DNA from 3 places in the Halobacillus shinanisalinarum genome. Region 1 is predicted to be linked to each of the others. Evidence: riboswitches for the same ligand, from Rfam matches in the RefSeq annotation. Region 1 holds a riboswitch; each other region holds the start of a gene.
What was found. A riboswitch is a leader RNA that binds a small molecule or an ion and turns the genes downstream of it on or off. The one in region 1 is predicted to bind thiamine pyrophosphate.

Region 1 (2,269 bases):
ATTCTCCTCCGTTCCTATTGAGACCGGTATTTTCTCTAGATAGTGAATGTACGAATCAATCGACTGGTCGTCATTGACGAAAAACAAGCGTCCACCAGCTTCGTCACCATATTCCTTTACTTTTGTAATTCTCTGGTACCCTTTTGCAGCACTAGCAACGTACCCTGTAATATAGTCAGGATCATCACTCCAGCACAGCTCTGCTATCGTTAAGGGGTGGGAGCACACCTTTGTTGCCAAAGTCAGTGCTTCCTTCATGCGTTGATTTACCACCAGTTCTTTTTGCTTACACCACTGTTCAAAGTTTTCTTTTTCCCAATACAGATGGGAGACACGCACTCCCTTTTCCTTCCGCTCATCGAGACGTTCGCCAGTTTTTGCATTAATAATCAGTGCTCCTCTGTTGTCATTGCTACTTTCTAATAGATTCATAGCTTTTTTAATAACTTCATCTGATATTCCGTGATCGGCAAGGAGAGAACGTGCTAATTTTCTTCCCTGTGCGGCATCGGTCGCATCAATGGTAGAAACAGATAACGGCTTGATAGCTTGTAAATGCTCCTCAACCTTATCAATTGTCATTTGGAAGAAAGTCGGCTCACCTTGTGTATGGGAAAAGGCCTTATCAATTAATTCAACTGCTTTTACCTGCATATCAGCTTTTGAGGAAAGGTGTTCTCCACCTGATATATGTTTTCCTCCTTCTTCATGGGGACCGCCAAGTGCAGCTCTCATTCTTAAGCTGTATAATCCGTTATCTTGTATCAGTTCAATCAGCCTCCATCGTAATGAACTCTGTAAATCCTAGTTTAAATTTCTCCCTTTCGCAATTAATGTTAACCTAAACAATTTTAAGTTTACATTAAATATTTAATTTTTCAAGGAGGTTTAATTTCTTATAGTAAATCGAAGGCAAAGTAGGGATTATAACTTTGAATAGTTCATAGATTTTGAATTTATGGTGAATATATCCTATAGTAAAAATTTAATGTCATTCACCAAACACTAGGGGGCTTTCGAGCTGAGAGGGATAATGGATCTCGACCCTAACTACCTGATCTAGGTAATACTAGCGAAGGGAAGTGGCGGGGGATCTGTGTGGAATAATAGATTTTAGTTAATCCTCTATTATTTCATTCATATACATATGATCTTTGGGACCAACCACTTTCTTTTGAAATGTGGTTTTTTGGTGTGCCCCACTGTTGTACAATCTGGGTGGTTTAAATCCACACGGTAACTTTTCCCTTTTAAGTACCGTAGCCGAAAAAAGTATGTTTTTAGTATGAAGTGATAGATATCAATCGCATTGAATGGTAAATTGTTAATAACTGTCGATGAAGTTAACTTAAGCTAGCTTTATTACATTGGCGACACATAGGAGGAAACAAATGACTAGTATAACGGCAAATAAAATTAAGAAAAGCGCATTAACTCTTTTTGTTGAATATGGGTATGATGGTACTTCTCTTACAGACATTGGGAGAGAGGTGGGAATAAAAAAGCAATCTATATACGCACATTTTAAAAATAAAGATGATCTATTTTTACAAGTCATGAACCAAGTCATTCAAGAAGGGATTTTAGAATTGAGTGAGTACTTTTATCAGCAAAAAAATGAGTCCCTTGATAACGTATTGTATAATTTTATACTTCATTTAAAAGAAAGATATACATCTGACGGGGAATGGAATGTGAAATTTTTACTTAGGATGATGTTTACACCCCCAAATCACTTACAAGAAATTGTTATTTCAAGAGTCTTTACATATTACAAAAAATTACATAAATATGTAGAGGAAGTATTTGTTTCTCATGAACAAAGATTAATTATGGAAGCTGAAAAGGGAACGATTTCTTTTCTGAATTTTATTGACGGATTACTCGTAGAGTTAATTTATTCGAATTTAGAAAGCTTCGAAAAAAGATTTAATGTCTCCTGGGAGATTTATTGGCGAGGGATAACAAAGTAGAAATAAGCTTAGTTATCACTAGGAGAACACTATATCATGCTTTTGAAATGTCTCTCATTTAGAACTATTAGGGGAGCCAATTTCTTTCAACCTACGGGCAGAATGAAAAAGTTAACAATTTTTCATTGAAAGTATTCGGAAAATTTCGTACAATTAAAACTGACGAACGTTCGTCAGTTAAATTTATGAAAGGGGAGAAGTAAAAGTGAACGAGCAATTTGTGAAGGAAACAAGGCAACCTGAATATTTGAGAAAATTAGATAAGGAACATTATTTTCATCCAACAACACCACTGA
Region 2 (2,269 bases), 720 kb from region 1:
AACTGCTTATCAATGGCTTGAGGAACGGTGTTCTATCCTATTCGTTGTAGGATTATCTATGGGTGGAACCCTAGCGTTATACCTTGCAGAACGATACAAACAGATTAGTGGGGTTATATCCATAAACGGAGCGGTTGATATTCCTGCAATGGAAAATGTGATGGAATCAGCGGAAGAGCGTTTTGTTGCAGCGATTGGTTCGGACATTAAAAAGGAAAACGTGGAGGAACTTGCTTATGATAGGACACCTGTCAATGCGATTCGCTCTCTAATGGCATTGATGAAAGAGGTTCATGAAGGTCTCGCGAATATTCATTGCCCGGCGTTATTTTTTGTTTCTGATGAAGACCATGTTGTTCCACCGGATAATTCCGAAACGATCTTTGACTCAGTCTTCTCTGAGCACAAAGAACTTGTCCGTTTAGAAAATAGTCACCATGTTGCTACGTTAGATAACGATCAAGATTTGATTATCGAGCGAAGTCTTGAGTTTTTTCAAACGTATGCTAAAACCTTATAAGTCTTTCTTTAAAGAAGCATATGTAAATAAACCTTAGAACTCCTATGAGCTCCTAAGGTTTTTCTGTGTGCTTTTCCTACTGTGTTACCCCTGGAAGTTTTCTAATTACCAGCTGGACTTTTTAACTCCAGGAAGCTGGCCTTTATGAGCGAGTTCGCGAAATTTAATTCTTGAAAGCCCAAACTTTCTCATATAGCCGTGAGGTCTTCCGGTTGATTCACAGCGATTATGAAGTCGTGTAGGTGAAGCATCTCTTGGCAATTTCCTAAGTGCTTGATAGTTGCCTTCTGCTTTTAATTGCTTTCGTACATCTTTATATTTTTCAAACGTTGCTTGACGTTTACGTTCTTTTTCGATCATTGCTTGTTTAGCCATTGCAGTTCTCCTTTTCTTAAATAGTAATGATTACTATTTAATTGTATTAGGTCAAACCCCCTTTGTCAAATCACCTAAGGTGGCAGGTTTGTCATCCTTACCAGCTTTGCATTGAATGCAAGAAGTTATTGATTTATAATAGATTCATAGCAAGAAAAGCAAACGTATATAAGCCTTCAAGGGGAGCTTTAGGCTGAGAGTGAACAATCTTTGTTCAGACCCTTCGAACCTGTCAGTTAGTACTGGCGTAGGGATGGTGGCTTTTTTGATGGCGATGCACGGGATTCCTCCATCAGGAAGCTTCCCTTTGGCATCGCTTTTTTTGTATGCGAAAAAGGAGGTTGTGGGTTATGCAAAATAAACGTGTATTGTTCATGGTAGAAGTGGCTATTTTTTCAGCATTAGCGATCTTACTCGATATTATCCCGTTTCTATCATTTAAGCTCTGGGCTCAAGGAGGATCGGTTTCTTTTGCGATGGTTCCCGTATTTATTATGGCATTTCGATGGGGACTTCGAGGTGGATTATTGACAGGACTTCTGCTAGGATTTTATCAAATTTTAGTGGGGGGTGCCATTCTTATAAGTATAGCGCAAACCTTTCTTGATTATTTTGTAGCATTTGGAGTTATAGGTCTTGCCGGGATCTTTGCCAAGCCAGTGCGGGAGGCAGCTCGCGAGCGACATATGAAACGACTTGCCGCCTGGGTGATCGCAGGATCGTTTGTTGGAAGTCTGTTTCGGTTTTTCGGCCATTTTACCGCAGGAATAGTTTTCTATGATGAGTTCGCACCTGAAGGACAGCCGGTTTGGTTATATTCACTGCTTTATAATGGTGGTTATATGCTGCCTACGTTTATTTTAAGCGCGGTCATATTATGCTTGCTGTTTTCACAGCGTCCGACTTTATTGATAAGTCGTTCATAACAATGAGGACCTATTTTCGAAAAGTTTAATCTCACGAAAATAGGTTCTTATTTTGTGAAATAGAAAGGTTGATTGTAGGAAAAAGTCGAATGATGTATATTGGGAAGGGGTAGAGAAAAATGAAACGTTCTAATGTAATCGCAACTTATTCGATTGTCGGATTTGATCCACAAACTGGAGAACTGGGAGTTGCTGTTCAATCAAAGTTCCTTGGCGTAGGGGCAGTGGTGCCCTGGGCGAAAGCGGGTGTCGGTGCAATTGCCACACAAGCATTTGCTAATCCTGCTTACGGTCCTGATGGTTTGCAATTGTTAAGTGAAGGTTTAAGTGCCCAGGAAGCCGTGGATAAACTGATTGAAAATGACTCTGAAGCTGCAGATCGCCAAGTTGGAATGGTCGATGCTGAGGGAAGAGCAGCTACATTCACTGGTGAGCACTGCTATGACTG
Region 3 (2,269 bases), 1.5 Mb from region 1:
CTCCCGCACCAGCTAACATTAATACAGGCAAGTTATATGTCTTATACCTCGTTACTGTGAAAGCTGCCTCTGCTCCTAAACCCTGGATGATCCCTGTCAAAATTAAGACCGGTCCCATGGCATTTCCGAGCAGCATTTCAACTGTTGCCGCAATCGTTTCTGATAAAAAGGCTGCTCCCTTTTTTCGAATAATATAAGCAGCTATGATAGAGACGATAAACCAAATTCCGAAGATTAGGTCATAGCCAATTGGTCCAAATAGGCCGGCCAGCAATTTTCCAACTGGGAGAAAAGCTAAATAAACAACGGCAAACACAACGGAAAGCACTGACATGACAACGATTTCTTTTAACTTCCAATTTTTCAGACTCATCTACTCCCCTCCCTTTGTTGACGGACTGTTCGCAGACATTGTTACTGTCATAACAGTGTGAGAGGATCCTTGCTTCTCCGTTTGTTGGAACACCTGCTCAAGGCCTTCAAAAACCTTATTTCCATCCCCATCCAAACGTGTCGAATAGTGGGCTTCACTGACCTCGACTCCTTGCTTCTTCATCTCTTCAATTTGGCTATAAATTACATCCATGTAGTCTCCGCCGCCCATTGGGTAAAGTGAAAACTTAGCGGCAACTTCCTGATCGACCGGCTTACTTTCCGATCTGTTCAATGGAGCGTTATCCTCTGCCATATAAACATCGCCTGCTGAATCACCGGGACAGCCAATTGAATAGGTTGATTGGAAAACAACATGTTCTCCCGTTTTTGCTGCCTGTAAAAACATGGCTCTGGTTACATCAAATACATGGATCATTTGTCCTCTAACCGTTGTTGTTACGTCGTCGGCCTTCATCCATACCCTGGAAGTGTCGACCTCCTTAAGTGATGACTTAATAATCTCGACAAAACGATCGGTCATCGGATAAATTGAAAATGAACTTCCAGCAATACGATTTGTTGATTCACAAGCTTGACTCATCATTTTATCCTCCTTTTATTAAACACAAAAAAACTGCATCCCGGGGGAATGCAGTTACGAACGTAAGTATATGTTGTACACCATTGCTATTTTACGATCGACTCCACTTCCCCACGCTAGTATTATCTAGTTCGGGTTATAAGGGTCGGAATCCATTTCCTCTCAGCCGCATCTGCAGCTCCCCTAGTGTTCGTTAGATATATGCAGTTTTTGTACAATTTCATCGTAATGGAAGGTTCCTGTTTTGTAAAGCTTATTCCTTTTCCTTAACGAGCTCGTCCATTTCCTGCACAATCTTCTCAAGCTCATCAAGTCCCTGTTTTGGGTTGGATAAAAATACACGTTCCAGCCGCTCAATAATATTTTCCGGCTTGATATTCATCAGGCTTAACGTTTGCCGCTGCCATTTGAATGCCGGATGATTGACATACATGCAGTTGAGTCCAAATAAGATCCCCATCATCTTATGCTGAACAGAAGTCATAACGGAATAAAGCATCAGCCAATCTTCCCGTTCTACCAGAGCGTGACGATTTCCCCACCTGCTTCCAAGGTCGGAATGGGCATCAATCATCGCATGACTCAATTGTTCAGGGTACACTTGGACTTTGGCTTTCAACCCATCCATTATCTCTGTACCTGAAACAGCTTCTCCATAATGAATCGAAGCGATCAAACATTGACTATCTAATTCGATATCATACTCTTTCGTTACACGTTGGACAACCTTACGAATGGTTTCTGTTAAAAAGCTACTGATTTCAAATTTAACATCATCCACTTGATATGTTTCTGACCATTCTCCGTCTTCATAAGCGTAGAAATTCAGCAGCTGCCCTTCCACCTGTTCAATAACAGAAAGACGTTCTTGGTCTGTCGGCCCCTCGGACCACAACACATTTAGTTCTATATCGGAATAGTGATCCTCCCAGCCCCTCGCAACAGAACCCGCGATATAAACAGCCTCCACCTTAGCATTTTGTTCATACACGCTTGCCACTTTTGTTGCCAATGTCTTTAAATCCATAGCCTATCAACCACCGCCTGTTCTTTAAATGATTATAAAAGGATGAGAAACAACACGATAGATTAATGAAAAAATTCTTTTCTACGAATGTAAACTAATTTCTCCCTAAATAGACGTTCACCTACATGTACGAATCAATGCCCCTCTTGTTTCACCTTTCACGATCTTTTAATAAGCAAAGACATGATTTTCTTAACTTTACCAAAAAACAGTGAATGAAGCGATAAATTATTTGATAATTTTGTAATCCAGGCTTATTACCATTT

Region 2: it holds a riboswitch for thiamine pyrophosphate, as region 1 does, so the genes downstream of both, thiT (energy-coupled thiamine transporter ThiT) here and MUO14_RS17895 (TetR/AcrR family transcriptional regulator) in region 1, are expected to answer to the same signal.
Region 3: it holds a riboswitch for thiamine pyrophosphate, as region 1 does, so the genes downstream of both, MUO14_RS10230 (Ykof family thiamine-binding protein) here and MUO14_RS17895 (TetR/AcrR family transcriptional regulator) in region 1, are expected to answer to the same signal.

Annotation. Positions count from the first base shown of each region.
Region 1 covers NZ_CP095074.1:3,618,893-3,621,161, forward strand. Annotated here, with positions in the region: gene MUO14_RS17890 (6-carboxyhexanoate--CoA ligase) at 1-777, opposite strand, end outside; TPP riboswitch at 998-1,098, shown strand; gene MUO14_RS17895 (TetR/AcrR family transcriptional regulator) at 1,392-1,973, shown strand; gene MUO14_RS17900 (aminotransferase family protein) at 2,179-2,269, shown strand, end outside.
Region 2 covers NZ_CP095074.1:4,341,900-4,344,168, forward strand. Annotated here, with positions in the region: gene MUO14_RS21510 (alpha/beta hydrolase) at 1-520, shown strand, start outside; gene rpsN (30S ribosomal protein S14) at 626-895, opposite strand; TPP riboswitch at 1,065-1,166, shown strand; gene thiT (energy-coupled thiamine transporter ThiT) at 1,246-1,821, shown strand; gene MUO14_RS21525 (DUF1028 domain-containing protein) at 1,941-2,269, shown strand, end outside.
Region 3 covers NZ_CP095074.1:2,070,573-2,072,841, forward strand. Annotated here, with positions in the region: gene MUO14_RS10225 (ECF transporter S component) at 1-367, opposite strand, end outside; gene MUO14_RS10230 (Ykof family thiamine-binding protein) at 374-976, opposite strand; TPP riboswitch at 1,068-1,171, opposite strand; gene MUO14_RS10235 (DUF4037 domain-containing protein) at 1,230-2,003, opposite strand.